Regions from separate parts of the Cobetia sp. BL01 genome, predicted to be linked through region 3. Evidence: predicted binding sites of a transcription regulator. Region 3 holds the regulator's gene; each other region holds the start of a gene.
The links. The regulator FNR, encoded in region 3, switches genes on or off when oxygen is low (the NO sensors DNR and NnrR bind a similar motif). The targets are predictions, from matches to a motif close to TTGATNTANATCAA.

Region 1 (7,580 bases), on a different contig from region 3:
CGTACCACTACACCGCGGACATCTCCAGGGAAGACGCTGCCGAGCAGGCGACACTGCTGGGCGTGAATTACGAGGTGATGCCCATCGCGCCGATGGTTGAGGCCTTCACCGAGACACTGGCGGAGAGCTTTGCCGGCAGTGAGCGCGACACCACCGAGGAGAACCTGCAGTCACGCTGTCGTGGCGTGCTGCTGATGGCCATCTCCAACAAGAAGGGCCTGATGGTGCTGACCACTGGCAACAAGAGCGAGATGGCGGTGGGTTACGCCACGCTCTATGGCGACATGGTCGGTGGCTACAATGCGCTCAAGGACGTCTACAAGACCTGGGTATTCCGTCTCGCCAACTGGCGCAACACCATGGGCCCGGCGATTCCGGAGCGTGTCATCACGCGTCCGCCGTCCGCGGAGCTCGCCGAAGACCAGCTCGACAGCGACTCGCTGCCGGACTACGACACCCTGGATGCGATTCTCACCCATTACATCGAGGGTGACATGAGTGCCGAGGCGATCATCCGTGCCGGTTTCGAGGAAGAGGATGTCTATCGTGTGGTGCGTCTCGTCGACCGCTGTGAGTACAAGCGCCGTCAGGCACCGGTTGGCGTGCGTGTCACGCCGCGTGGCTTCGGGCGTGACCGTCGCTACCCGATCGTCAATGGCTGGGCAGCCGGCGATTGAGGTAACTCATGTCCGGTGTCAGGGATTGCGAATTCTTTGCGCAAGATGCCGATGACGCTCGGATGCAGCGGTGCTGAGTCGACACTCGCATGAAAAAAGCCCGTGATCGGTGATCACGGGCTTTTCGATGGTGAGGCGGGAAGCCTGATCGTCAGACGGTCAGGTCATCCGCCTTCACGTAGCGCGGCTCGAAGGTACGGCCATCCAGACGCTTGTTGTCCGGATCATTCTGGATCAGCACCTTGAGCGTCTCGCTGGCGCGGTCGCGCAGACCGAGGCCCAGATAGCCTTCGACCATCACGGCCAGCGCATCGCGAGTGGCAGGAGTGTTAGGGTAGTGCTCGATCACCCACTCACCACGCTTCACGGCGGCCAGATAGGCCTGCTTGCGCAGATAGAAATCCGCTGTCTGCAGCTCGCCACGCGCGAGTACGTTGCGCAGATAGATGATGCGCTGACGCGAATCTGCGGCGTAGGTGCTGTTGGGGAAGCGGCGCACCAGTTCGCCGAAGTCGACGTAGGCGTCCCGCGTCGCACCGAGATCCCGCTTGGAGATGTCGATCAGGTCCAGCGATTCCAGGCTGAAGCGCCCTGCACTATAGGCTGCCAGTCCACGCATGTAGTAGGCATAATCAACCTGCGGGTGGTCCGGGTGCAGCCGAATGAAGCGGCTGGCCGCCGCGCGTGCGGCTTCCCAGTTGTCCACCTGGTAGTAGGCGTAGATCAGCTCCAGCTGCGACTGTTCGGCATAGCTGCCGAACGGGAAGCGAGTATCCAGTGCTTCAAGTTGTTGCACGGCGGAGTTGAAGCGGCTGGTATCCAGGGAAACCTGAGCCTGACGGTACAGCTCCTGCTCCTGAAGATCCGGTGCCGGCTCGTTGGACGCACAGCCGACCAGCAAGGTGCTGGCCAGGGCGAAGGCAGTCAAGGGAAGGGCGCGCATCGGTTTCCTCATCTCGGGCAATCCATGGCGGGCATGCTAGAATCCGCCGATCCGCACTCACTATAAAGCAAAGGCCCTTTCCTGCGAAACGGCCTCAGAGAGCAATATGGCAGACACCATCAACCGCGAAGAGCGGATCCCGGAGGCGATGATTGGCATGCGCCTTGATCAGGCCTGCGCCGAGATCTTCTCCGACTATTCCCGCGAGCGCCTCAAGCACTGGATCAAGACCGGTGCCTTGACCCTCGACGGTGCCGCCGTCAAACCCCGCGAGAAGGTCTATGGCGGTGAACGTCTGGCCCTGACCGCCGAGCTTGAAGAAGAAGTCAGTCATGGCCCCGAGGACATCGAGCTCGAGATCGTCTTCGAGGATGACGACGTGCTGGTCATCAACAAGGAGCACGGCATGGTCGTGCACCCGGGGGCCGGCAATCCGGATGGCACGCTGCTCAATGCCATCCTGCACCATTGTCCGGGCAATGCCATGCTGCCGCGTGCCGGGATCGTGCATCGTCTCGACAAGGACACCAGTGGCCTGATGGTGGTCGCCAAGTCGCTGACCGCCCAGGCGGACCTGGTCGAGCAGCTGCAGGCGCGTACCGTGTCTCGCGAGTACGATGCCGTCGTGACCGGTGTGCTGACGGCGGGCGGTACCGTGGATGCGCCCATCGGGCGTCACCCCAAGGATCGCAAGCGTCAGGCCGTGACCCATAGCGGCAAGATGGCGATCACGCATTTTCGCGTGGTGGAGCGCTTCCGGGGCCATACCCATATCCGCTGCAAGCTGGAAACCGGGCGTACCCACCAGATCCGTGTGCACATGGCGCACCAGCGCTATCCACTGATCGGGGACCCGGTCTACGGAGGCCGTCTGAAGCTTCCGCCGGGGGCCAGTGACCCGCTCAAGGAGCTGCTGCGTCAGTTCCCGCGTCAGGCGCTGCATGCCCGTCGCCTCGCCTTCATCCACCCGATCTCGGGCAAGGAAGTCGAATTCCGCGCCGAGATGCCGGGTGACATGCTGGTCTTGATCGACTATCTCAAGGAAGACATCGCCCGCTGAGGGGCTCGGTTCGCGTATCCCATCGCGCCAGGAGAGGTTATGCACGACGACAGTCTACGCCCGACCCTGATTCTGCCGGACTGGCCAGCACCCAGTCCGGTGCAGGCCTTCGTGACCACGCGTGAGAGTGGCCCGAGTCAGGGGCCATACGCTGGCTTCAATCCGGCGCGGCATGTCGGGGATGATCCGGCGATGGTCGCGCGGGTGCGTGACCTGCTCGCGGCGGAGGTCGATGATGGTCGTCCGCTGGCGTGGCTGGATCAGGTGCATGGGACTCAGGTGGTGGATGCCTTTGACGTCTGTCACGCCGATGAGCGCCATGAGGCGGTGCCACCACGTGCTGACGCCTGCATCAGTACCGGTACGGGGCAGGCCTGCGTGGTGATGACGGCGGACTGCCTGCCGGTGCTGTTCTGTGATCGTCAGGGGACGCGAGTCGGCGTGGCGCATGCGGGCTGGCGCGGATTGGTCGAGGGTGTGCTGGAAGCCACTGTCGCCCGTCTTGGAGATGACCCGGGGGAGCTGATGGCCTGGCTGGGCCCGGCGATCTCCAATGCCCAGTTCGAGGTCGGCCCCGAGGTGCGTGACGCCTTCATCGCGGATCTCCCCGAGGCCGACGACGCCTTCGAATCCAGCCCCTATCGGCTGGGCCACTATATGGGCGACCTCTACAAGCTGGCTCGCCTGCGGCTGGAGCGTGCGGGGGTCGGCCATGTCAGTGGCGGTCACTTCTGCACTGCCTCGGAATCGCGCTTCTACTCCCATCGCCGTGATGATGGCGTGACGGGGCGAATGGCCACGGTGATCTGGCTGCGCTGATAGCATGAAGTGGAGACCTGGCCGCCGCGATGCACCGACGCTCGGCAAGCCGAAAGACAAAAGCGCCCCGTTGACCTTATCGCTCAGGTTGGCGGGGCGCTTTTCCGTGTCGAGCGAAAGCCCCTGGCGACATCTTCAGGCGCTGAGGGCCAACCTGCTGCAGGGGAACCTGATCTGGATCATGCTTCGCGGACAACATGCTGCGTTGCCGCAAATCACGCCTTGAAAGCGACCCCCCAGCCCCCCATCTCTAGGGTTAGATACGAAATGTTACAGGCGAAGCTCCTGAGAAGAGGAGTACCGCCATGACTCTCAGGAGAAGGCACCATGCGCATCGACAAACTCACCAGCAAGCTGCAGAACGCGCTTGCGGATGCCCAGTCGCTCGCCGTCGGGCGAGGCCACAATGAAATCCATCCCCAGCATCTGCTGCTGGCCCTGCTGGAGGACCGCGATGGCGGTCTCAAGGCGTTGGTCAACAAGGCGGGCGGCGATGCCACCAGCTTGATGAGCGGGCTCAAGCGTCAACTGGATGACCTGCCCACCGTGTCCCAGTTCGACGGCAATGTCGCGCCTTCCCAGGCGCTCGGCAAGCTTCTGAATCTGGCCGACCGCGAAGCCCAGAAGCGCGGCGATCAATACATCGCCTCCGAGCTCGCGCTGCTGGCCGCGCTGGAGCTGGGCGGTGATCTCGGCAAGTTGTTCACCTCCTCGGGCATCAAGAAGCCCGCCCTGACCTCCGCCATCGATGCACTGCGCGGTGGCGAGGCGGTGGGAGATGCCGACGCCGAGAACAATCGCGAGGCACTCAACAAGTACACGATGGACCTCACCCAGCGTGCGCGCGACGGCAAGCTCGACCCGGTGATCGGGCGTGACGAGGAGATTCGTCGCACGATTCAGGTCCTTCAGCGTCGCACCAAGAACAACCCGGTGTTGATCGGTGAGCCCGGTGTCGGCAAGACCGCCATCGTCGAGGGGCTGGCCAGCCGTATCGTCAATGGCGAGGTGCCGGAAGGCCTCAAGAACAAGCGTGTGCTGTCTCTCGACATGGGCTCGCTGCTGGCGGGGGCCAAGTTCCGCGGTGAGTTCGAGGAGCGCCTCAAGTCCGTCCTCAAGGAGCTGTCGCAGGAAGAAGGCCAAGTCATCCTGTTCATCGATGAGCTGCACACCATGGTCGGCGCGGGCAAGGCCGAGGGCGCGATGGATGCCGGCAACATGCTCAAGCCGGCGCTGGCGCGTGGCGAGCTGCACTGTGTCGGTGCCACCACGCTTGACGAGTATCGCCAGTACATCGAGAAGGATGCCGCGCTGGAGCGTCGTTTCCAGAAGGTGCAGGTGGATCAGCCCAGCGAGGAGGACACCATCGCCATCCTGCGTGGCTTGAAGGAACGCTACGAGGTGCACCATGGGGTGGATATCACTGACAGTGCGATCATTGCGGCCGCGCGCCTCTCATCGCGCTACATCACGGACCGTCAGCTGCCGGACAAGGCGATCGACCTGATCGATGAAGCCGCGTCACGCATCCGCATGGAGCTGGACTCCAAGCCGGAGGAGATGGACCGTCTCGACCGCCGTCTGATCCAGCTCAAGATGGAGCGTGAAGCCCTCAAGAAGGAGACCGACGAAGCGGCACTCAAGCGTCTCGGCGCGCTTGAGGACCAGATCGAGGAGCTGGAACGCGAATATGCCGATCTCGATGAGGTCTGGAAGGCCGAGAAGGCCAGTATCCAGGGGGCAGCGCAGTTCAAGGCCGAACTGGAACAGGCGCGCATCGATCTGGAACAGGCGCGGCGTGCCGGCGACCTCAGCCGCATGTCGGAACTGCAGTACGGCGTGATTCCGGGGCTCGAGAAGCAGATCAGCGAAGCCGGCGAAGGCGAGGCGGATACCTCCGCCCACGTGCTGCTGCGCTCCAATGTCACCGAGGAGGAGATTGCCGAGGTCGTCTCGCGCTGGACCGGCATTCCGGTCTCCAAGATGCTCGAAGGCGAGCGCGACAAGCTGCTGCGCATGGAAGAGGCGCTGCACGAGAAGGTGATCGGTCAGGACGAGGCGGTGATCGCGGTGGCCAATGCGGTGCGTCGCTCACGCGCCGGGCTGTCGGACCCGAATCGCCCCAACGGCTCCTTCCTGTTCCTCGGCCCGACCGGGGTCGGCAAGACGGAGCTCTGCAAGTCGCTGGCCAGCTTCCTGTTCGATACCGAAGAGGCGATGGTGCGCATCGACATGTCCGAGTTCATGGAGAAGCACTCGGTGGCTCGTCTGATCGGCGCGCCTCCCGGCTATGTCGGTTATGAAGAGGGTGGCTATCTTACCGAGGCGGTACGTCGCAAGCCGTACTCCGTGCTGTTGCTCGATGAGGTCGAGAAGGCGCATCCGGATGTCTTCAACATCCTGCTGCAGGTATTGGAAGATGGCCGCCTGACCGATGGGCAGGGGCGTACCGTCGACTTCCGCAATACCGTGATCGTGATGACCTCGAATCTGGGGTCCGAGATGATCCAGCGCATGAGCGGTCTCAATGGCGAGCTGGCGGACGAGGAAGACACGCAAGAGAGTGTCGATCGCAAGGCGGCCTTCCAGTACGACGACATGAAGACGGCGGTGATGGAAGTCGTGGGCAATCACTTCCGGCCGGAGCTGATCAACCGCATCGATGAAGTGGTGGTCTTCCACGCGTTGGGGCAGGCGCAGATCGCCTCCATCGCCGGCATTCAGCTCGAGCGGCTCAAGGCGCGGCTGGCCGAACGCGATCTCGGCTTCGAGATCACCGATGCCGCGATGGCGCTGCTGGCCAAGGCAGGCTTCGATCCGGTCTACGGTGCGCGTCCGCTCAAGCGCGCCATCCAGAGCCGTATCGAGAACCCGCTGGCCCAGGCGCTGCTGGGCGGTGAATTCGTGCCCGGTGACGTGATCCAGGTCGGCGAAGAGGGCGGAGAGCTGACCTTCACGCGCTGAATCGCGCGCCCGTGAGTGACGCCCCACCGTGACGGAAGTCTGTCTTCCGCTTGCGGTGGGGCGTTTTCGTGTCTGTCGTCTGGGCGCAAAATGACAACCCGGCGGCAGGGATGCTGAAAATCACGAGGCAGAAAATTGCGAATTAAATGCCATCTTTGAGGTTTTACGCACGCATATGGCCGGATTTCCCGTTATCGGTGTGGCATTTGGCGTAGGCGGCGCACACTGGCGTAAGGTTGAGTTGACAGCCCCTTGCGGCTGTTGGACTCTTGACCATTCCTGATTGCGGGCGTGGCCATTCGGGCGACCCTCGAAGCGCCACGTGAAGGACAGACGCTGAGTCGCTGTCCGCCTGTCGAAGGATATGCCGATCAGGGTACGCCAACCGTACCGATCGGCCATCAGCCCCGACCGCATCCAACCGATGCGACAAGAGTGCAGGCCCTAACCGGGCCGCAGACGCCAGGGTTTGGCATCAGGTGCCGCAACTGTTGCGGTAGCGACATTCAGGTCGCACTCGATCCGGCTTGCGTATTGCTGCCGGACGCACTCGAGACCTCCAGGGGAGAACAACCAAGTGGAATTGCTTTCCGGCGCTGACATGATCGCCCGCGCGCTGCATGACGAGGGCGTGGAGTATATATACGGCTATCCCGGTGGAGCGGCGCTGCACATCTATGACGCCCTGTTCCGTCAGGACAAGGTCCAGCACATTCTGGTCCGCCACGAACAGGCTGCTACCCACGCAGCCGATGGCTACGCACGCGCTTCCGGCAAGCCGGGCGTGGTGCTGGTCACCTCAGGCCCCGGCGCGACCAATGCCGTCACCGGTATCGCCACGGCCTACATGGACTCGATTCCCATGGTCGTGCTGTGTGGTCAGGTCGCCAGCCACCTGATCGGTGAAGACGCCTTCCAGGAAACCGACATCGTCGGTGTGACTCGCCCGATCGTGAAGCACAGCTTCTCGATCAAGCACCCGAGCGAGATTCCGGAAGTCATCAAGAAGGCCTTCTATCTGGCCTCCAGCGGACGCCCGGGGCCGGTCGTCATCGACATCCCGAAGGACATGACCGCCCCGACCGAGCGTTACGAGTACAGCTACCCCAAGAAGGTA
Region 2 (7,580 bases), 250 kb from region 3:
TTCGCTGTTGCCGAAGGGGTCGGCGACGATGCCAAGCACCTGATGCTTCTCGACACGGTCTCCGAGGCCCACGCGGCTCTGGACGATGCCATCGATGGAGGCGCGCGCCCAGCTGGAGCCGTTGGACATCTCCACCGCGCGGGAGCTGGGCTTGCGGTCGCGGTCCTTGGCCAGCATGCCGATGGAGCGCATCACGCGCTTCACGCCGCTGACACCCGGACGAATCGCCCACTCATCGAAGCGCAGCGCCTCGCCGGCCTCATAGGTGATGACCGGCACGCCACGGCCACTGGCATAGGCACGCAGGCTGCCTTCACGCAGCTCGGCGTTCAGCAGTACCGGTGCCCCGAAGGCATCCGCCATCTGGCGCGTGGCGTCGCTGCCGCTCATGGTGGCGCGAATCTGCGGCAGGTTGGTGCGGTGGATAGCGCCGGTGTGCAGGTCGATGATGTGGGTGGCCTGATCGGCGATCTGCTCACGGAACAGCGCCGCCACCCGCGAGCCCAGCGAACCGCTCTCGCTGCCCGGGAAGCAGCGGTTGAGGTCACGGCGGTCCGGCAGGTAGCGCGTGTGCTGCACGAAGCCGAAGACGTTGACGATGGGCACCGCGATCAAGGTGCCGCGCAGCCGCGCGAGGCTGGAACTCTTGAGCAGGCGACGCACGATCTCGACACCGTTGATCTCGTCGCCATGGATGGCACCGCACACCAGCAGCACCGGGCCGGGCTGACGGCCATGCACCACCTCGACGGGGATGTGCAACGGCGCGTGGGTGTAGAGCTTGGCGACAGGCACATCGACCTGGGCCCGCGTTCCCGGCGCGATGCGGGTACCGCTGATTTCAAATGGAGCGCGTGACATCGCCACCTCAGAGATTGTTCGACCAACGAGCGACAGGCGTCGTGACAGCTCCTGCCAGATCAGGCTGCTCGCCCAGTGTCTCGAAAGAAAACACTGTGCGACATGCGCCTTTTAGCGCATTGGTGCGTCAAGGGAAAGACTTCATTGCAGCGTGTCGGGATGAAGACCGGACGGAATTGTTCAACAATGGCATGACGCCGACGGCGTGACGACACCTGACCACGACATGGCGAGCACGATATGACGGGAGCGACATGGCGAGAATGACACGCCTCGGCCTCGTCCTGACTGCCACTGACAAGAGCTGCCCGTGACCGATCTTCTCGACTCTCTGCTGACCCTGCCCGATTACTCCGCCCTGGCCTGGAGCGTGATCGTCTTCTCGACCTACCTGACCGGCATCTCCAAGGGCGGCTTCGCCGGCGGGTTCGGCTCGCTTTCCGTGCCGCTGATGGCGCTGGCCATCGGTCCGCTGGAAGCGGCCGGCATCCTGCTGCCGCTGTTGATCGTGATGGACTTTCTCAGCGCTCGCGCCTGGTGGGGCAAGCAGCTGTGGTCGGAGGTGCGCATCATCCTGCCCAGCGCCGCCATCGGCATCGCGGTGGGCGTGGTGCTGTTCGATGAGCTGAACGAGAACATGATTCGTGGCTTGCTGGGCGTCATCTCGCTGCTGTTCGCCGCCTACATGCTGTTCAAGCCCACCGCGAGGAATCCGCTGCCGCGCTGGCTGGCCATTCCTGCCGGTGCCACGGCCGGCTTCACCAGTTTCTTCGCCCACGCCGGCGCCCCGCCCTACAACCTGTACATGATTCCGCGTCAGCATCCCAAGGAGACCTTCATCGCCACCACGGTGATCATCTTCGCAGGCATGAATCTGATGAAGCTGGGCCCCTACGTGGCGCTGGGCGAGGTCAACCTCACCAGTCTGTCCACCTCGCTGCTGCTGGTGCCGGTGGCCTGGGCAGGTGTCAGGAGCGGCCTGTGGCTGCAATCCCGCGTCAACGAGAAGCTGTTCTTCCGCCTGATCATCCTCGCGATGGCACTGGTCGGCGTACAGCTGATCTACAAGGCCTGGGGCTGATGTCCGCGCGCCATCACGCCTGGCGACCTCTGCCGCCAGCCAGCATGACCTTCTGGTCCACGCTTTCAGACAGACATTCGAGAATGATCGGGGCAACGCCATGACACCGCAGATCCACTACTACCACGCACACCTCTACTACACCGATGAGCAGAGTCTGGCCGCCGCTCGCGAGCTGGCGGCCCAGGCCGAGCAGCACTTTCCGCTGCGCGTCGGTCGCTTCCATGAGCAACCGGTAGGCCCGCACCCGCTGTGGAGCTGTCAGCTGTCCTTCGCTCCCGAAGACTTCGGGCGCATCATCCCGTGGCTGGCACTCAATCGCGGCACGCTGGACATCTTCGTGCATGCCGGCACCGGTGATGATCTCTTTGATCACACCCAGGGCGTGATGTGGCTGGGCAGCTCCCACCTGCTGAATCTGCACGTCTTCGGCGATGAGTGAGGCCCGGACGTCGCCCGACACGCTATCATCGCCTTGCCGCCTTCGCCTTACCCACTGACTCAAGGATGACCCCATGACTCGACTGCGCCGCCTATCCCCTCGTGCCGCCCTGCTGGGCGTGATCGCCTCTGGCCTGCTGCTGGCCGGCTGTGACGACAATGAGGTCGGGGATGTCTCGCTGGGCCTGTTCACCACCAAGGACATCAAGATCGAGAGCCTGATCGACCCGAAGGTGCCGGGCGTGACCTGTCACCTGAGCAACATCGAGGCGAATCTCGATTTCTCCGATCCCTCCGACATGAGCATCGCCTGCCGCCAGACCGGCCCGATCACCCCGGCGATGCTCGCCGACATCGACACCTCCAAGAGTGGCGAGGAGGTCTATCGCAAGTCCAAGAGCGTGCTGCTCAAGAGCCTCAAGATCCGCCGTATTCTGGACCGTGACTCCCAGAGCCTGCTCTACATCGCCTACAGCACCAAGGAAACCAGCGGCAGCTTCAAGCATGCGCTGAGCAGCGTGCCGCTGTGGGGCAGCGAGGCCTGGCAGGCACCGGCAGCGCAGTGAGCCGACTCGGCGCCTGAATCAAACGCTGACTCATCAAGCTCTGATTTATCAAGCTTTTATTCATAAAGTTCTGACTCATCAAGTGAAAGCTTCACCATCGTCCCTTGAAGTTGCGGGGTGTCGCTCCAAGGTCTTGTTCAACGGCTAGCCAGCCGGATTTTCATTCGCATGAGGCAAAGGAGTGACACACGATGTCGAGCCCGGAGCACAAGCAGAAGATCTGGAAGCTGATCAAGGATGTGAAGGTCGGCATGTTGGTGACGCAGGGTGACGGCATGCCACATGCCCGCCCGATGCATCTGGTACAGGATGACTACGACGGCACCCTGTGGTTCTTCACCCGCGCCAGTGCCGAGAAGGTGTTTGAAGCAAAGAAGGACAGCGAGGTCTGCCTGAGCTTTTCCGATCAGGATGATGGCGTCTATGTGTCGCTGAGCGGTCATGCCAATCTGCACCGCGATCAGGGCCTGATCGACAAGTTCTGGAATCCGTTCGTGGCCGCCTGGTTCCCGGAAGGCAAGGATGACCCCGATGTCACTCTGCTGGAGGTCAAGGTGCAATCCGGTGAACACTGGAAGGCCAAGGAGAGCAAGGCGTATCAACTCTATGAGATTGCGCGCGCCAACCTCGACAAGGACCACACCCCGGACATGGGTGAGAACGAGAAATTCGGCACGGTATGAGCAGAAGCCCGAGCTCGTCATGGAGAGCTCTTTGAAGTGCCCGCGTGAGAGTTGACGCACACGGCCATGCCAGACACGACAACGCCAGCCCTCGGGCTGGCGTTGTCGTATCTGGAGTCCTGCCGATTCCTGCAGGCCTGTCGTCGATGGAGAGGGGTCAAGTTCAGGACAGTGAACGCCTCAGGCCTTCATGTCGAGCACGATGCGCCCCTCGATCTTGCCGTCGATCATGCGCCCGAAGATGTCATTGATGTCCTCGAGCCTGCCGGTCTGCACGGTGGCTGCGACCTTGCCTTCCGCAGCGAAGTCCAGCGCCTCCTGCAGGTCCTGACGCGTGCCGACGATGGAGCCACGTACCGTGATGCCATTGAGCACGGTGGAGAAGATCGGCAGCGGGAAGTCACCCGGCGGCAGGCCGTTGAGCACCAGGGTACCGCCACGGCGCAGCATGTTCTGGGCCTGATCGAAGGCCTTCGGTGATACCGCCGTCACCAGCGCGCCGTGCGCGCCGCCGATCTCGCGCTTGATGACGGCTGCCGGATCTTCCTTCATGGCATTGACGGTCACGGTCGCGCCCAGACGGCGGGCCAGTTCCAGCTTGGCATCATCCACATCCACCGCCGCCACGTTCAGGCCCATGGCGCGCGCATACTGCACCGCCATGTGGCCCAGGCCGCCGATGCCCGAGATCACCACCCACTGACCGGGACGGGTGTCGGTCATCTTGAGGCCCTTGTAGACCGTGACCCCGGCACACAGCACCGGCGCGATCTCCACGAAGCCTACGCTGTCCGGCAGACGCCCCACGTAGCCGGCGTCTGCCAGCGTGAACTGGGCAAAGCCGCCATTCACCGAGTAGCCGGTATTCTGCTGGCTCTCGCACAGCGTCTCCCAGCCGCCCAGGCAATGCTCGCAGTGGCCGCAGGCCGAGTAGAGCCAGGGCACCCCGACCCGGTCGCCTTCCTTGACGTGGGTCACACCCTCGCCCACCGCCGCGATGGTACCGACGCCCTCATGGCCGGGAATGAACGGCGGGTTGGGTTTCACCGGCCAGTCGCCATGCGCGGCGTGCAAGTCGGTATGACAGACCCCGGAGGCGGCGACCTCGACCAGAATCTCGCCACGCCCCGGGCGCGGCACCGTGACTTCCTCGATCACCAGCGGTGCACCGAATTCACGTACCACGGCGGCTTTCATGCTGTTATCCATGATGGACTCCTCATTCATTGTCGAAAGACGAACCTTGGAAAGGCGAGCCAGAGATCAGGCGGAGAGTGCGATCCCGTCCGGTCGTGAGCGAGGGCCAGTGTTCGCGCACGCCCCGGACCTACCTCTCCATTGAAACCAGACGCAGCGCTCCCTGCCCTGCGCCAGATCAAGCAATCGGATCTGGCGCGGGCATTGAGGTCATGTGTCAAGAAGACGATGCGAATGGTGGGTTCAGCGCCGCCAGCCTCGGCGGCACTGCCTGACAGGCCTAGAAGAAGCCGAGCGGATTGATGTCGTAGCTGACCAGCAGGTTCTTGGTCTGCTGGTAGTGCTCCAGTGCCATCTTGTGGGTCTCGCGACCGACACCGGATTTCTTGTAGCCACCGAAGGCGGCATGGGCGGGATACTGGTGGTAGCAGTTGGTCCACACGCGACCGGCCTGGATGCCACGGCCCATGCGGAAGGCGACATTCATGTCGCGGCTCCAGACACCGGCACCGAGACCGAATTCGGTGTCATTGGCGATGGCCAGCGCCTCGGCCTCGTCACGGAAGGTGGTGACGGCGACCACCGGTCCGAAGATCTCCTCCTGGAAGACACGCATCGCGTTGTGGCCCTTGAGCAGGGTCGGCTGGATGTAATAGCCGTTGGCCAGCTCGTTCTCCAGCTGCTCGCTGCTGCCGCCGGTGAGCACCTCGGCGCCTTCCTCGCGGGCGACATCCATATAGGACATGATCTTGTCGAACTGCTCGCGGGAGGCCTGGGCGCCGACCTGCACGTCGGTATCCAGCGGATTGCCGCGCTTGATGGTCTTCACGCGCTCCATCACCCGGGCCATGAAGTCGTCGTAGATGCTTTCCTGGATCAGGGCGCGTGACGGGCAGGTGCACACCTCGCCCTGATTGAAGAACGCCAGCACCAGGCCTTCGGCGGCCTTGTCGATGAACTCGGGTTCGGCATTCATGATGTCGGCGAAGTAGATGTTGGGCGACTTGCCGCCCAGCTCCACCGTGGAGGGGATGATGGTTTCCGCCGCGCACTTGAGGATGTGCGACCCCACGGGAGTGGAGCCGGTAAAGGCGATCTTGGCGATGCGCTTGCTGGTCGCCAATGCCTGTCCGGCCTCGGCGCCGTAGCCGTTGACGATGTTGAGCACCCCTGCCGGCAGCAGGTCATTGATCAGCTCCGCCAGCACCAGGATCGAGGCCGGGGTCTGCTCCGCCGGCTTGAGCACCACGCAGTTGCCCGCCGCCAGCGCCGGCCCCAGCTTCCAGGCCGCCATCAGGATCGGGAAGTTCCACGGGATGATCTGTCCCACCACGCCCAATGGCTCATGAAAGTGATAGGAGACGGTATTGGCATCGATGTCCGCCGCGGTGCCTTCCTGGGAGCGCAGGCAACCGGCGAAGTAGCGGAAGTGATCCGCCGCCAGCGGGATATCGGCGTTCAGCGTCTCGCGCACCGCCTTGCCGTTATCCCAGGTCTCGGCGACCGCCAGCATCTCGAGGTTCTGCTCGATGCGATCCGCGATCCTGAGCAGGATGTTGGAACGCTCCTGCACCGAGGTCTTGCCCCAGGCGGGGGCTGCCTTGTGGGCGGCGTCCAGCGCGAGATCGATATCTTCCGCACTCGAGCGCGGAATACGGCAGAACACCTCCCCCGTCACCGGGCTGACGTTGTCGAAATATTCCCCCTTGACCGGCTCGACGAAACGCCCGCCGATATAGTTGCCGTAGATGTCCTTGAACGTGACCAGCGCGTCGGCGCTGCCCGGAGAGGCATAGATCATGGCGAACTCCTGTGGGGTCGGATTCACGAGTGGCGTTCGTGATCGACGACCTGTTGTTGTCGGTGCCCTGAACAGGAGGTGGCGCTCCTGTCCCTCGCCTGACCGTCAATGACTGGATCAATGACTGCATCAAGAACTGTTTGATCAGGCGACCCTCACAGTCTTGTTCACTTGTGGCATTCGCGACATGCGCCCATGGGCGGAAACCGTCTCATCCCTTGGGAGGAGAAAAGGGAGAAACCCGGCAGGCAAGAAAGATGGGACAGGAAGACAGGTGGGGACAGGAAAGACGGGCCATACCGCGAAGGCCGCAAGGCACGACACCATGCCATGACGTTATGCTCAGGGTAGCTATTGTCAGCAAGGTCATGATCAGGAAAGTCATGGCCTGGAACGTCATGACCAGAACATCGCCCGCCAACGACCGGCCAGGAGCCTTCATGTACCGTCTGCTGATCGCGGATGACCATCCGCTGTTCCGTGATGCCATCAGTCGTACCCTGAATCTGGCCGTCGCTGACGGCTCCACGCCAGAATACGAGCTGCTGCAGGCCGCCAGTCTCGAGGAAGCGCTCAGCGTGATCGCTCATCATGCTGACAGCCTCGACCTGCTGCTGCTGGATCTCGACCTGCCCGACAGCCACGGCCTGGAAGGCCTGGCGCGCCTGCGCGAGGAGGCAGACTGGCTGCCGGTGGCGATTCTCTCCGCCCACGAGGCGCGCGAGACGGTACTCGAGGCATTGGCGCTCGGTGCGGTGGGGTATCTGTCCAAGTCGAGTTCGGCGCAGACCCTGCGCGATGCCCTCGCACGCATGCTGGCCGGGGAGGTCTACGTGCCTGCCCAGTTGATGCGCGCTGCGCCGCGTCCAGCGCCGCTCTCAGCATCATCTGCATCTGCATCATCGGCACCAGCATCATCGGTACCAATGCCACCGCCAGCGCCCCAACTG
Region 3 (7,580 bases):
GGCCGGTCAAGGGGCGTGCCTCCACCAGCGAGAAGCGTGACTGGGGGTAGCGGTCGATCGCGACGGGCAGCTCGACCTGCGCCAGTCGGCGGATGTCGGTGATGGCTTCCTGCTCCGGCATCTGGGCCTTGGGCAGGCGACCCTCTTCCTTGCGCAGGCCGTAGTCCAGGCGCTCCTGTTCGGGAGCGACGCCACGCACCACGGCCAGATAGCGTTTGCTGACCTGCTGTTCCTCGAAGGCGGCGCTCAGCTTGCGGGCGGCTTCCGGTGAGAGGCCGAAGACCATCAGCCCGGAGGTCGGGCGATCGAGACGATGCACCGGGAAGACGTGCATGCCGATCTGGTCACGCAGGCGCTGCAGCAGAAATTCCGTCTCATGCTTGTCGATGGGGCTGCGATGCACCAGCAGGCCAGAAGGCTTCTGCACCACCACCAGCACGTCATCCTGAAACAGGATGTCGAGTGGCAAGATGGGCTCGGCCTCGTGAGCCGGGTCAGCATCGAGGGGCGCCGACACGAGTGGTCGAGACGTCACTGACGCGTCGCAGGGCAGGCCATCGGGGGAAGAGGGTAGATCATGGGAAGAAGGGGGCATGGGCATCACGGCAGCAGGAAGACGAAAGCCGATCACCTAGGGGGTGATCGGCGTGTATTGTCCGGCTTTCCTGGCTGGCTGTCATGTCCGGTCTGTTGCAGGAGGGGGCGCCGCCTCAGGCAATACGGTCTGAGGTATGGCGGCTGGCCCGTCCGGTGTCTTCGGGACGTATCAGCATGCCGGCCGGTATCCATTGCACCAGCAGGTTGATGGCGGCGCTCGGCGCTGCCTCGGCGCCGACTTCGGGGACAAGCAACTCTCCCAGTGAGGCGAAGCTCAGGCCGTCATCACCGGCGGAGAGAATGGCGTCGAGCACCAGCGCTTCCAATGGCTCGAGAGAGCGATAGTGCACCTCGGGTGCGCCCTCGGTCGGCTGACGCCAGACGACCCATGGCGTGGGGATGTCGCTCTCGACCGGCACACGTGGCGGCTCGTCATTGTCGATGGATTTCCAGATGGCCGGCGTATCGAAATGAAAGGCGAAGTGATGCAGTGACGGATGGGCTGCCAGTCTCAGCGTCGGCCAGTCTTGCGGGGCGAGCCCTTGCAGGGTCTCGACGCTGAGCGGCGCGATCTCCTCGGCATCCAGTGCCAGCCCCAGTGCCCATTCGAAGGCCGCCATCTCGGTGACCAGCGAACGCCGGGGTTCGCGCGCGGCCACGAAGGCCGGAAAGTGCTGGCCTGCCCAGCGGATCGAGTAGTGGCTCGGCGGATGGGCATTGAGGTACTCGCGACACAGCAAGCCGAAGGCATCATCGCCAATCAAGGTGTGCACGGCCTCGAAATCACCGCCGAAGACATCGAACAGGCGCAGGCGGTAAGCCGTGGCATAGATGCCAAGGCGCTCCTCGGCACTGGCCAGCTCATCACTGATGACAGCCTGTGCCGCGATGCTGCGGGTGTCGGGTGACGGCGCGGCCAGATAGGCGGCGGTGGCGTCCTGAAGCTGGGTCAAGGCGCGGCGATCGAACTGTGATGCTGTCGTCGCTGTGGTTGATGCATGCGTCATGCGTGCAGCCCCCCATTCATTGCCGCCGCGACAGTCCGGGTCGGTTGATCGTCGGCCAGCGGGCGACCACTGCGGCGACGCAGCTCGGCATATTCTTCCATCAGCTCCGACCATGGCGGGAAGTTGTCATCGCGCTCGATCATGGTGGCAACATCGCCGAAGCGCTCGCGTGCGGCGTCATACAATGACCACACGGCATCCGGGACGGGTTGGTCGTGGGTGTCGATGCACAGCTCACCGCCAGACACGTCCTGCCTGATGTGCCCGGCGAGATGGTGCTGCCAGACACGCTCCGCCGGCATGGCATCCAGATAGGCCAGCGGATCGAAGTCATGATTGTGGCTGGAGACGATGACGTTGTTCAGGTCGAGCAGGATCAGGCAATCGGCACGGCGGCTGACCTCGGCCAGAAACTCCCATTCGCTCATCTCGTCGGGCTGCCAGGTCAGGTAGCTGGAGACGTTTTCCAGCACTAGCTGGCGCCCGAGCGCGTTCTGGACCTGGTCGATGCGCTCGGCCAGGTGCGTGATGGTGGCCTCGGTATAGGGCAGAGGCAGCAGGTCATGGAATTGATGCGCGCCGGTGCGGGTCCAGCACAGGTGATCGGAGACCCACATCGGTTCGATGCGCTCACACAGTGCGCGCAGCTCGCGCAGATAGCGGGTGTCGATGGGATTGCTGCCACCGATGGATAGCGAGACGCCATGCAGGGCGATGGGATAGTGCTCGCGGACTCGCTCAAGAAAGTGCAGCGGCTTGCCGCCGGCACTGACGCCGTCGGAGTCAATGAATCCGGGGCCCATGTAGTTCTCGCTGATGGCCTCGAACCAATCGATATCCGGCAGTGTCGTCAGAATCTCGTGGTAGTACTCAGGACGTAGCCCAAGCCCTTGACCGGCACCCGAGGTGGCAGTGGCAGGCTGGTGACTCCGGGAAGCTGTCGTCATGAGTGACTCCTTTTCCATGGCATGGCAGGCAGTGCCTGCATTGGCAGTGTAGACCTGATGCAACAACGGGAGGACGGCATGCCGTCCTCCCGTTGCGTCCAGGGACTCCTGGCGGCACCGTTACCTGGGTGACGGTGCCCTCATCTCGAGTGCTCAGCTCTTGCCGGAGATGACTTCGCCGCCAGCGCCGACACAGGATTCGGCACTTGCGGTGTAGGACCAGCCCTGACCCTTGCAGGCATTGTGGCCCTTGCAGGCGCTGGTGGCGGTGGCGCACTCGGAGGTGCCCTTGCAGGAGTTGATCCCGGAGCACTTCACGGCGTTGTCAGCCGCCTGCACGGACATGGAGGTCAGGGCGGCGGTGGAGAACAGTGCAGCGGCAGCAGCGGCAAAGGTGGCGGCAGTCACGGTCTTCTTCATGGTCATGATGGTTTCCTTTCGGGCGAGCCCGTTTTTTCTGGTTGTTGAGCAAGGTTCGATGCAGATATCCACCCGGCCAGTCAGGTCTCGTTGCCGGGTCATTGAGTCTTACGTCGCCGGCGTGAAGGTGGATGCACCGCGGCTCGAGAATTTGACCGGGAGCGCGAAAACCCTCTGAAAGACGCTATTCTGCTCGTGGCATACTGTGTGCCTGTCATGTCTTCTGTGCTCTGTCGAAGCAGTGTGCAGCGAGCCCTGCCTGCCTCATGGCCGATCCGTCCATCGGTCTCGTACTCTGCTTATGGAGCCTTGCATGCTGAACTCCCTTCGACGCCTGTGGCATACCCCGCGCTGGCGCTGGAGCATCCTCGTCATCCTGTTGCTGGGAGGATGTAGCGCCGTCACCGTGCATCAGCTGGATGCGCGTTTCGGGACGCCCGAGCCACGCGATCGCGTCGTGTCCGGCGATAGTCTGGCGGGGAGGCATTGGGAAGATGAGGTCAAGCCGATCCTCGAGACGCGTTGCGTGGTCTGCCATGGCTGCTATGACGCCCCGTGCCAGCTCAAGATGTCCTCGGCGGCCGGGATCGACCGCGGTATCAATCCCGCCCCTGTCTATGACGGCACCCGCTTGCTGGCGGCCAATCTGACGCGACTGTTCGAGGATGCCGACAGCACCGCTGAATGGCGTGACATGAACTTCTCGCCGGTGCTCAACGAGCGCAACGACTCGGCGCTCGCCAATCTGGAAGGCAGTGTGCTGTTCCGCTCGCTGAGCCAGAAGCGCAAGCAACCCCTGCCGGTGACGGAGGAAGGCCTGCTGCCGGAAGACCGCTTCGATCTGTCGCTCAATCGCAGTCAGGTGTGCGCGCCCATCGAGCGCTATGATGCCTTCGCGGAAGATCACCCGGACTGGGGCATGCCGTATGCGCTGCCGCAGATCAGTGATGAGGAGCACCGTACGCTGGTCAACTGGTTGGCGCAGGGCTCGCCGATGACCAAGGTGCGCCCGGTGTCTGAGGCCCTGGTGCCACGGATTCAGCAGGTGGAAGCCTTCCTCAATGGTGACAGCCTCAAGCAGCGGCTGATGAGTCGCTACATCTACGAGCACCTGTTCCTGACGCACCTCTACTTCCCCGAGGTCAAGGGAGCCAATGGCCGGCCGATCTTCTTCTCGCTGGTGCGCTCCAGTACGCCGCCCGGCGAGCCCATCCAGCGCATCTCCTCGCGCCGCCCCTATGACGCTCCCTACGCCGCCTATCCCGGAGATGGTCGTGACGTCATGCCGCATGACGAGGCCGGGCGCCCTCGCGTCTATTACCGTCTATGGCAGGAGCGCTCGACGATCCTGGCCAAGAATCATCTGCCCTATTCGCTGAGTGACGCGCGCCTGGAGCGCTGGCAGTCGCTGTTCCTCGCGCCGGACTATACGGTGGATGACCTGCCTGGCTATGACCTCAAGACGGCGTCCAATCCCTTCCTGACGTTCGAGGCGATCCCTGCCGAGTCACGTTACCGCTTCATGCTGGATGAATCGCAGAACACCATCATGGGCTTCATCAAGGGGCCGGTCTGTCGTGGCCAGGTGGCCGTGGACGTCATCAATGACCACTTCTGGGTCAGTTTCACCGATCCATCACTGTTCAGCCTGCCGCAGGTCGAGCGCACCCTGGCACGGGAGGGCGAGAATCTCAGCCTGCCTGCCGAGCAGAGCAGCAATGCATTGCCCATCTCCTCGTGGATCAAGTTCGAGCGCAAGCAGCAGGCCTATCTGCAGGCCAAGCAAAAGCTGATGATGCAGGCCTACGAGGACGGCAATCTGCGTCTCGACATGCAGCTGTTGTGGGACGGCAGCGGCTGGCAAGGCGGCGAGGGTGGCGATCACAACCCCAATGCCGCCCTGACGGTCTATCGTCACTTCGACAACGCTGCCGTGATGAAAGGGCTGGTCGGCAATGTACCCAAGACGGCCTGGGTGATCGATTACCCGATGCTTGAGCGCATCCATTACCTGCTGGTGGCCGGCTTCGATGTCTATGGCAACCTCGGCCACCAGCTGACCACGCGCCTGTACATGGACTTCCTGCGCATGGAAGGCGAGAACAACCTGCTGGCGCTTCTGCCTGCCGGCGAGCGTCAGGCAGTGCATGACAGCTGGTATCAGGATGTGGATTCTGGGCTGGAAAAGCTGCTGTTCAAGAAGCCGCCCCAGTTTGATGCCCCGAGCGATATCGTCTGGACACCGGGAGAGCTTTCCTCACCGGAGAAGGCGCGCATTGGGCTGATGCGCCGCCTGCGCGAGCGCCTGGCGCCGGAACTTGTCCACGAGCGTAGCCTGGAGACGCTGGAGGATGATGCCGTGCGCCGCGAATTGAAGGCCTTGAGCGAGGTGAGTGGTCTGGCGGCCAGCCTGCTGCCGGAAGTCACCATCATTGCGCTGGAACGGGAGGGAAGCGAGCACCCACAGTTGTTCAGCGTGCTGCGCAACTCGGCTCATGCCAACATCACCAGTCTGTTCGACGAGGAAGCCAATCGGCGTCCTGAACGCGATACGCTGGATGTGCTGCGCGGCGTGGCCGGGGATTATCCGAATGCCTTCTGGCATCTGACACCCGAGTCGCTGCAGGGATTGGCACGGCGGGTCGCCGTGCTCAAGGATGAGGCGGACTATCGACAGCTGATGGCCGATATCGGAGTGCGGCGCACCGATCCACGCTTCTGGCAGTTCTCGGACAGCGTGCTGCGTGCCAATTATGCGGATCGTCCCGTCGAGGCCGGGTTGCTGGATTACAACCGTCTGCAGAATCGCTGAGCGTCTCCGAGCCGCCTGGCGCTGTCTGGAAAACACGAAGGCCCGCCACATGAGGATGTGGCGGGCCTTCGTGGTGAGAGAAATGGCATCACGGGCGTTCAGCGACCGCCCTGACACTCTCCTTCTGCCAGCTCGATCAGGCCATCCAGGTGCAGGATATGGACCTCGCGGGCCTGGATATCCACCAGCCCCTGAGCCTGGAAACGCGTCAGGATACGGCTGATGGTTTCCACGGCCAGTCCCAGGTAATTGCCGATGTCGGCGCGGGACATGGAAAGACGGAAACTGTATGGCGAATAGCCGCGGCGACGGAAGCGCTGAGAGAGGTTGACCAGGAAGCTGGCCAGGCGCTCATCTGCCGTCTTGCGCGACAGCAGCATCATCATCCGACGATCCTCATGCAGCTCCTTGCTCAGGCTCTTGAACAGCTGGGTGCGCAGTTCCGGCAGTTGGGCGGAAAGCGCATCGAGGCGATCGAAGGGAATCTCGCACACGGTCGTGGTCTCGAGTGCCACGGCGCTGCCGGGGTAGGCATTGCTGTCGATGGCATCCAGTCCAGCCAGCTCGCTGGGCAGGAAGAAACCGGTGAGCTGCTCCGTGCCACTGTTCTCGGTGTTGATCTGTTTCAGGCTGCCTGAGCGCACCGTGAAGACGCAGTCGAAGGGCTCGCCCTGGGTGAAGAGAACCTCGCCCTTTCTGAGCGGCGCGCGGCGCCGAATGATGGAGTCGAACTGGTCGATGGCTTCCATGTTCAGTGCCAGCGGCAGACACAGTGAGCTGAGCGAGCAGGTCTGACAGCGTGCTTCATGCGCACGCAATCGATGGGATGCCGTTGTCTGGGCCGTCATGGTGACTCTCCTGGGGCATTACGCCGAAACTCGTGGGGAGCGGGTTTCGGGTGGGGGTGTCCGGGTGCGACACCTGGTACAGGGCGATTCCATGGTCCTGTACGAAGAGGCAGCATCCTCATGGACTGAGTCGCTGCTGCCTGTCGGTGCTGTCCGTCAATGATACCTGTCAGGCGCACTTCCCAGAACGGGTTCCCGTCCTGTGGGGCGGGATGTGAAGTGCTCCGTGAATCGCGCGCATTATATTAGATAATTCTGATTGTGTCGTGATGTCCTGCATGACTCTAGACGCAGAACCTCCCGAAGGGGCAGGTTGCGACGCCCTGCCTCATCCGACTCGGGAGAGCCAGGTGACATCATCCACTCAAGGACATGACGATCTGCCCCATGCTGACCAGCAGTGTGAGCAGAAACAGCAGACTCCAGACCAGCGGCAGCGGCCTGTCCGGCTGAGGGGTGCCGTCAATGCGGTGTTCGTCGCCTGGCCCATCTCCCTGCAGGTCATCATCGGGTGAGGTGCTGCGCGAGCGAAGCCCGACAAGCAACAGCGTGCAGAAGGCCAGGCTGCCCAGCGTGAGCATGCTGATCCATGCCTGCCAGAACAGTGGCAGATCGACGTTTGCCAGCAGGTTCATGGTGCAGCTCCTGTCGTCAGTGTCAGTGTAGCGAGTGTCTCCCCTGTCGGGTCGGGTATTGTCGCGGATGAGTGCCGAAGGGGATCCGTCTGTTGAAGATAGGCCAGCAGAGCGGTCGCCTCGGCCTTGCCGCGTACCCGGGCGGGCGCCGCGAGGATCTCGTCGTCTCGGTAGGGCACGCCAAGCGCCTGCAGGGCCCGCATTCGCTCGGCGACACCCTCGCCGCTCAGGGCGTGCTCGAACAGCCAGGGGTAGGCCGGCATGCTGGAATCCGCCACCTTGTGGCGCGGCGAGTACAGGTGCAGGCGTTGCCA
Region 4 (7,580 bases), on a different contig from region 3:
GGCGTAATTTCAACAGCGCATCTAGCATCACGATGCCGGAGGCTGCCAGCCCGCGTGTCTCGATCGCCTCCTTGACCCGTTGATGCTGTGTCAGTCGAAGACTCTCATAAAGCTCTCGCTGTGCACCGGTCAGCGTGACGTCTCGCTGAGTCTCCGTCTTGTCCGGCAATTCATTGAGGACTTGCTGTTTGGTACGCCGGAGGATGAGTGGCGAGATACGACGAGAAAGTCGCTGACTCACAGCGTCGTCAGCATGTTTCTCGATAGGGGTACGAAAATGCCGACCAAACCACTGCTGGCTTCCCAAGGCGCCTGGTGCAGCAACATCCAATTGCGCCCATAACTCACCCAGGTGGTTTTCCAATGGCGTTCCGGTCATCGCGATCATGCGATCTGCATTGAGCCTGCGTACGGTACGCGCGGTCTGACTGGCAGCATTCTTGATGGCTTGGGCCTCATCCAGTACCACGATACCGAAGTGCTGCTCGCACAGATGCTCAATATCTCGCACCAGGAGGGGGTATGTCGTGATGACGAGATCCACATTGGCGACAACAGTATCGATCTGCTCACGACGGCTGGCCTTGGCTCCCTGAAGCGCCAGCACGCTCAGTGTCGGCGCAAATCGAGCCGCTTCGGCGCACCAGTTACCGACGAGACTTGTCGGGGCCACCACCATGACAGGCCCGCGCAGCTCCCCTCGCGAACGCTCATCGAGCACGTGTGCAAGGATCTGGATGGTTTTTCCAAGCCCCATGTCATCGGCCAAAATACCGCCAGTACTCAACTCCGAGAGGAATCGCAACCAGGCTAGTCCTCGCGCCTGATAATCGCGCAATTCACCCTGGAAACCGTCAGGGGCTGGCAATTTATCAGGAAGCTCACGCAATCGTTGGGCAAGGGCCACGGCATCCTCTCGCCCCACCCAGCGCTCATGATCTGCCAAGGGGGCCAGCTGATCGATGGAGGTCAATGGCACACGAAGTGCGCTTGTGGGTGCCTCGCTATCGTGAAGCCAGTCCATCAAGGGAGCCAACCAGGCACGTAGCTTGGCAAGTGGAAGCACCAGCCGACGGTTATCCGGCAGGTGTACTACCCAGCTTGCCCCCGCTTCCTCATCCTCCTCCGGCGTCAACGGAAAGTCTTCGCGCTGAATGAGTTGACGCAGAATGGGGAGCAGATTGAAGGATTCATTCTCCACCTCAACGCCCAACGCAAGATCGAACCAGCCGTTCTCGGCGGACTCGAGCGCTCCATACCAGTTGTCTGGCGATAGATATTCGGGCTCTTGCGGGAAGTCGTCACTGAACTCGACCACACATCCCGCCTGACGTAATTGCAGGATCATGTCCCACCATTCCTCAGGAGCAGAAAGACAGGTCCTCCATTCCGCCGCATTTTCTGGCACCTGCCTATCTATCGGCAGCAACAAGCTCCACGAGGGCAACTCCAACCCATCCGGTACATCGTGGTGCGCGGCGAGTTCTTCCAACGTGACCATGCCTGGCGGAATGGCGCGAATCAGCGCGATTTCCGCCTGTTGATCACGTGGTATCGTCAAACGCTGCCCATCGCGCAGCCCCTGGGCCACCTCTCCCTCCTCTGGGGGTATCTCGATACCGGCATAGCTCAGGCTCACGACACCAGCGCCCAACCGAATAGGAGTTTCGTTCCAGACATGGCGGCGCGTTGGCAGACGTGCCTGTGCGACACACATGGTGATCTTCAGCTTGGGTTTCACATCCTCGAGCGTTGTTTCCACGAGGGTTCTCGGAGAGGGGACTTGGGCTGCCAGCCCCGAGACATTCTGGAGGCGAGAGGTCAACCACTCGCTCATTTCCGGCGGTAACGCGGGAACGTGCTGGAGTTGGCGCCAAAGCTCAACATCCCCCTCCAGAGGGCCAAACTGCTTATTCTGAGGGTCAAGATAACAAAGCGACTTGCCGACACTGGCTACGATAGCCGCGGGAGACAAGATATCTTCAGGTATCGTGGACATCTGCAGCCGCTGCACACCCTGCTCATCCATCTGCCAGGTCGGGGCGATACGGCAGGTCGGCCCAATACCAAGCTGTGGGCCCGTCTGCTTCTGATGGAAAAGCAAGGGGGAGGCATCGCTTGCCAGCAGGGACCAGAGCGCTTTCGCCTGGAATGCCTTGTTCAACGTCAAACCTTTGGATTGCCCAGGAAAGTACCATTGCGAATCTTTGCTGCCATGCAATAACTGCTCGATGGCCTCCTCCTGCGCCGGCTGCCATCCCATTGCAGGAACAGGTGACAACTCCCCCACGTGAGAGACTTCAACTTTCACTGGCGAGACCCATCGATCAAGCTGCGTCTTGCTCTTGGAGGGCCTCAACCACACCGGCTGCACCGTCAGCGCGGGAAGCCCCCTGTGGCCGGACTGCACATCAAGGAACAACCCGAGACGGTGGTTGGCACCTACTTGGACGGCTGACGGCACCGCCGGGGCTTGACTGTGATGTTGCAGCCAGATTGTCCACTCACGTTTCGCCGCCTGAAGTGACGGCGCTTGCTCCACTTCGTCGGGCTCAAGCGTGTCAGGAACCTCCAGGGCTTTCCCCAAAGGGCCGCTACTCAGGAAGGTATCGATCAATGCGACTGCGTGCTTGCAGGTACTGCCCACCGGACAACTACAAGCTGTTCGCATCTGGTGCCGAGTACCCACAGGAGCCAACATGATCATCGTGCGATAAGGGGTGCCCAGACTGCCCGCGACATCGCCAGAAAGCGTCAAACCACCCTTCTCATCCAACTCTACCTGCCACTGCTCATCCACTCGCTGCTGGCGCGCGTAACGCAGACCACGCTCCAAGGTGCCTGCATCAAACTCATCACGCCATCCATGCTGAAGGAGTGCGATATTCAAGGCGAACGATGCATTACTCAAACCAGTGGCTGCCACAGCGGCACTCTCCATAGAAATATGACGATATTGGAGCAAATTACGGGACTGCTAGTAAACCAGACGGATTCGCCGCCATAGGGCAGGCCTAACAAGCCTCATGGACCGAAGCAAACCTCTATGCAAAGGGGCTTGCTCCGATAGCCAGAGAAGTGAGCGAACACCATGAGAATTAAGGTATCAGTCGCGATGCCACCTGAGACTCTCTGGTATAGCGCCGTCCCCCACTTCGGTATCCTTGCCCTTCCACAGCCCACCAGGATAGCTCCCATGAAGCGTTATGAACGCTTTGCTGCCGAGATCTCAAACCTGATTCGTACCGGCATTCTCGCCCCAGGTGAGCGCGTGCCGTCAGTGCGTCAGGCCAGCAAGGCGCATGGCATCAGTCCCTCTACCGTCTTCCAAGCGTATTACCTGCTGGAGAATCAGGGATTGATCAGTGCGCGGCCGCGCTCGGGATATTTCGTGCGTGACAATGCCTCGCGGATACTCGATGAGCCGCATGTCGCCCTGCAGCAGCAAGCTCCTTCCGATGTCGCCGTCAGTGAACTGGTGTTCTCGGTGCTGGGCTCACTGCGCGACAACGATACCGTCCCCTTCGGCTCTGCCTTCCCGAGCCCGGAGCTCTTTCCCCTCGCGCGGCTTGCGACCAGCATGACGCGCGGGCTGCGCCAGCTGTCATCGCATGCCGTGATCTCCGACATGACCACAGGCCATCCTGACCTGTGCCGACAGATCGCTCAGCGCTACATGGTCAATGGCATGCAGCTGCCGACAGAGGAGTTGGTGATCACCAATGGTGCCATGGAGGCGCTCAATCTTGGTCTGCAATGTGTCACCCAGCCCGGGGACCTTGTCGCCATCGAGGCGCCGGCCTTCTATGCCACGCTTCAGGTGCTTGAGCGGCTCAAGCTGCGCGCGGTGGAAATTCCGGTACACCCGCGCGAAGGGATTGATCTCGAGGTACTCGAGAATCGTCTGGAGACGCTGCCCATCAAGGCCTGCTGGTTCATGAGTCATCTGCAGAATCCGCTGGGGGCCAGCCTGAGCGATGCACGCAAGGCCGAACTGTATGCGCTGCTCTGCCGTCATCAGCTACCGATGCTGGAGGATGATGTCTACGCGGAACTGTATTTCGATCAACGTGCCGAGGTGTCGCCCCCGCAACCCGTCAAGGCGCTGGATGTCGAAGGTCTGGTGATGCATTGCGGGTCGTTCTCCAAGTGCCTGGCACCGGGCTATCGGGTGGGCTGGATATCCGCGGGGCGGCATACCCGGGAGATTTCGCGCCTCAAGCTGATGACGACCATCTCGCCATCGCTGCCCGCCCAAGTGGCCCTGGCCGACTACCTTCAGCATGGCGGCTACGACCGCCACCTGCGCAAGCTACGTCTGGCGCTCGAGACCCAGCAGACAGCCATGCTGGCAGCCATTGATCGCTACTTCCCCGAAGACACTCGCGTGACCCACCCCCACGGGGGTTATTTCCTGTGGTGCGAGCTTCCCGAGCACATCGACTCGCTGGCCCTGTTCCAGCAGGCGTTGGCCCACGGCATCAGCCTAGCGCCGGGGCCTATCTTCTCGGCCACCCAGGGCTTCAAGAATTGCATTCGCTTGAGCTACGGCCACCCATGGGATGCGGCGTCAGAGCGCGCCATGCAGACATTGGGTGAATTGCTCAAGGCAGCCTGAAACGCGGACCGCTCAGGCTGCATGCGAGGTGCGAGGAGTGCCTCGAGTATATCCGCGCATGAGTGCGCGCAAATGCCGCAGCCCTTGTGGCCGCCTTGCCACACAGTCTTCACTCGTCATCCGCGGGGGCGAAAACAGCCTTTTGCGGCACATGTCACTCGCGCGCCAGCCGCTTGCCACACCTGGATGTCGCACCTTGTTGCGCACCCTGGCTGCATGCCTTGATGCCGCACGCGTGCCCTAGCAGGGTGCGCAAGAGCCCGCCATGGCGGGGCCTGCCGCTAAGGGCGATGTGGCACGCGCCTGACCCCGTCATAGTGCTGACGTGAATCAGAGTGCGCCCTCCTGCCCGACTCGCCTTGCTGGATTCTCGCCAGACCACCTGGCTGGCTCACGGGCATTTAACGACTGACCAAGATTCAGCTCGCAACTGATATGGTTTTTTCTCGCACAACTGAGCCTGTTATGGCTTCCGGTGGCTCCCTAGAGTAGCGGCGAAGATTCAGGCAGGGCCGTCCCCCTTGCCGCCTACTCAGGAGACATTGCCATGTTCGGCACCGAGGCCATCGACCTGGCCAGGATACAGTTCGCCTTCACCATCTCGTTTCACATCATCTTCCCGGCCATCACCATTGGCCTCGCCAGCTATCTGGCGGTGCTGGAAGGCATGTGGTTGAAGACGGGCACACAGGTCTACCGCAACCTCTATCATTTCTGGTCGAAGATTTTCGCGGTCAACTTCGCGATGGGCGTGGTGTCAGGGCTGGTCATGGCCTACCAGTTCGGCACGCATTGGAGCGGTTTCTCGGCCTTTGCCGGCAGCGTGACCGGGCCACTGCTGACCTATGAAGTGCTGACCGCCTTCTTCCTCGAAGCCGGCTTCCTCGGCGTGATGCTATTTGGCTGGAATCGCGTCGGCCGCGGCCTGCACTTCTTCTCGACCTGCATGGTGGCGCTCGGCACCCTGGTCTCGATGTTCTGGATCCTGTCGTCCAACAGCTGGATGCAGACCCCTCAGGGGCATGAGGTCATCGATGGCATCGTCGTGCCGGTCGACTGGCTCGCGATCGTCTTCAATCCCTCCTTCCCTTATCGCCTGGCCCACATGGCACTGGCCTCCTTCCTGAGCACCTCGCTGTTCGTCGCTGCCTCCGCCGCCTGGTTGCTGCTCAAGAAACGCGACACCCCGGAAGTGCGCAAGATGCTCGTCATGGCGGTGCTGATGTTGATGGTGACCGCCCCGCTGCAGGCCTTCGTCGGCGACATGCATGGCCTTAATACGCTCAAGCACCAACCGGCCAAGATCGCGGCCATCGAAGGCCATTGGGACAACAGCCATGGGGAACCGACACCGTTGATCCTTTTCGGTGTGCCCGACATGCAGCGCGAAGAGACGCGATTTGCGCTCGAGATTCCGGCCCTCGGCAGCCTGCTGTTGATGCATGACATCGACAAGCAGGTGCCGGCGCTCAAGGACTTCCCCGCCGCCGACCGCCCCAATTCGACCGTCGTGTTCTGGAGCTTCCGCCTGATGGTCGGCCTGGGCCTTGCGATGATTCTGCTCGGCCTCTCGGGTGTCTATCTGGCCCGCAAGGGCAGGCTCTTCACCTCGCGGCGCTGGCTGAGACTGGCCGTCGCCATGGGGCCGGCCGGTCTGATCGCGATACTCGCGGGCTGGTTCACCACCGAGGTCGGCCGCCAGCCGTGGGTGATCTACGGCTTGATGAGAACGGAAGATGCCGTCTCTGCCCACAGTGCCGTTCACCTCAGCATCAGCCTGACAGCCTTTGTCACGGTCTACTTCATCGTCTTCGGCACGGGGATCAACTACATCTTCAAGCTGATCAAGAAAGGGCCTGAGGGTGATGACAGTCACGCCCCCAGCGGCGGCCCCGGCAAGCCACGCACGCCATCCCGTCCACTGTCGGCCATCGAGGAATCTCTCGACGGCACCACTCACTGACCGGAGCGATGAACGCTATGGGTATCGACCTTTCTGTCATCTGGGCGGGCATCATCCTGTTCGGCCTGATGATGTACGTGATCATGGACGGCTTTGATCTGGGCATCGGCATTCTCTTCCCGTGGGTGGAGGAAAAGGTGGACCGCGATGTGATGATGAATACCGTGGCGCCCGTGTGGGATGGCAACGAGACATGGCTGGTGCTGGGCGGCGCGGGGCTGTTCGCGGCCTTCCCGCTGGCCTACGCCGTCTTGCTGGAAGCCCTGAGCATTCCTCTTGTCGCCATGTTGATCGGCCTCATCTTCCGCGGTGTCGCCTTCGAATTTCGCTTCAAGGCCTCGGACGCGAGTCGCCACTGGTGGGACAAGGCCTTCGTGGGCGGCTCGGTGCTGGCTACCTTCAGTCAAGGCGTCGCACTGGGAGGCTACATCCAGGGCATCGCCTTCGATGGGGTTCACTTCAGCGGCGGTTCGCTGGACTGGCTATCACCCTTCCCGCTGTTCTGCGGTGTGGCGCTGCTGTTCACCTATGCGCTTCTCGGCAGCACCTGGCTGATCATGAAGACCGAAGGCATTCTCCAGGCGCGCATGTTTGCCCTGACGCGCCCGCTGACGCTGTGGGTATTGATCATGATCGCGGCCGTCAGTCTGTGGACTCCGCTGGCGCACCCCGCCATCGCCGAACGCTGGTTCACGCTGCCGCAGCTGTTCTGGTTCCTGCCGGTGCCAGTGCTGGTAGTGCTGGCCGGTTATGCGCTGATCCGCGCCGTCGCCTTTGAATATCATGCCCAGCCTTTCCTGCTGGTGCTGGCCTTGATCTTCCTGGGCTACAGCGGTTTCGGCATCAGCATGTGGCCTGACATCATTCCCGGTCATGTGACGATCTGGGAAGCGGCCTCTCCGCCACAAAGTCAGGGCTTTGCCCTCGTCGGCACGCTCTTCATCCTGCCGATCATCCTGGTGTACACGGCGTGGAGCTACTTCGTGTTCAAGGGCAAGG

Region 1: a site for FNR is predicted at 3,669-3,682, ahead of clpB (ATP-dependent chaperone ClpB). Genes of this name have one in related genera too.
Region 2: a site for FNR is predicted at 4,998-5,011, ahead of adhP (alcohol dehydrogenase AdhP). Genes of this name have one in related genera too.
Region 4: a site for FNR is predicted at 4,939-4,952, ahead of ACZYGA_RS00415 (cytochrome ubiquinol oxidase subunit I). Genes of this name have one in related genera too.

What each region holds. Positions count from the first base shown of each region.
Region 1 is NZ_JBVBEE010000011.1:5,570-13,149, reverse strand. It holds gene ACZYGA_RS15275 (NAD+ synthase) at 1-677, shown strand, start outside; gene ACZYGA_RS15270 (outer membrane protein assembly factor BamD) at 829-1,620, opposite strand; gene rluD (23S rRNA pseudouridine(1911/1915/1917) synthase RluD) at 1,727-2,680, shown strand; gene pgeF (peptidoglycan editing factor PgeF) at 2,720-3,499, shown strand; gene clpB (ATP-dependent chaperone ClpB) at 3,827-6,463, shown strand; gene ACZYGA_RS15250 (acetolactate synthase 3 large subunit) at 7,041-7,580, shown strand, end outside.
Region 2 is NZ_JBVBEE010000004.1:361,347-368,926, reverse strand. It holds gene ACZYGA_RS10250 (succinylglutamate desuccinylase/aspartoacylase family protein) at 1-861, opposite strand, end outside; gene ACZYGA_RS10245 (sulfite exporter TauE/SafE family protein) at 1,172-1,942, shown strand; gene ACZYGA_RS10240 (DOPA 4,5-dioxygenase family protein) at 2,043-2,384, shown strand; gene ACZYGA_RS10235 (CreA family protein) at 2,458-2,949, shown strand; gene ACZYGA_RS10230 (pyridoxamine 5'-phosphate oxidase family protein) at 3,141-3,632, shown strand; gene adhP (alcohol dehydrogenase AdhP) at 3,813-4,841, opposite strand; gene exaC (acetaldehyde dehydrogenase ExaC) at 5,110-6,630, opposite strand; gene ACZYGA_RS10215 (response regulator) at 7,071-7,580, shown strand, end outside.
Region 3 is NZ_JBVBEE010000004.1:113,195-120,774, forward strand. It holds gene ACZYGA_RS09200 (pseudouridine synthase) at 1-472, opposite strand, end outside; gene ACZYGA_RS09205 (HvfC/BufC family peptide modification chaperone) at 711-1,604, opposite strand; gene bufB (MNIO family bufferin maturase) at 1,601-2,551, opposite strand; gene bufA2 (BufA2 family periplasmic bufferin-type metallophore) at 2,705-2,977, opposite strand; gene ACZYGA_RS09220 (fatty acid cis/trans isomerase) at 3,285-5,783, shown strand; gene fnr (fumarate/nitrate reduction transcriptional regulator Fnr) at 5,882-6,631, opposite strand; gene ACZYGA_RS09230 (hypothetical protein) at 6,988-7,266, opposite strand; gene ACZYGA_RS09235 (cbb3-type cytochrome c oxidase subunit II) at 7,263-7,580, opposite strand, start outside.
Region 4 is NZ_JBVBEE010000001.1:106,083-113,662, forward strand. It holds gene ACZYGA_RS00405 (DEAD/DEAH box helicase) at 1-2,926, opposite strand, end outside; gene ACZYGA_RS00410 (aminotransferase-like domain-containing protein) at 3,197-4,618, shown strand; gene ACZYGA_RS00415 (cytochrome ubiquinol oxidase subunit I) at 5,166-6,581, shown strand; gene cydB (cytochrome d ubiquinol oxidase subunit II) at 6,599-7,580, shown strand, end outside.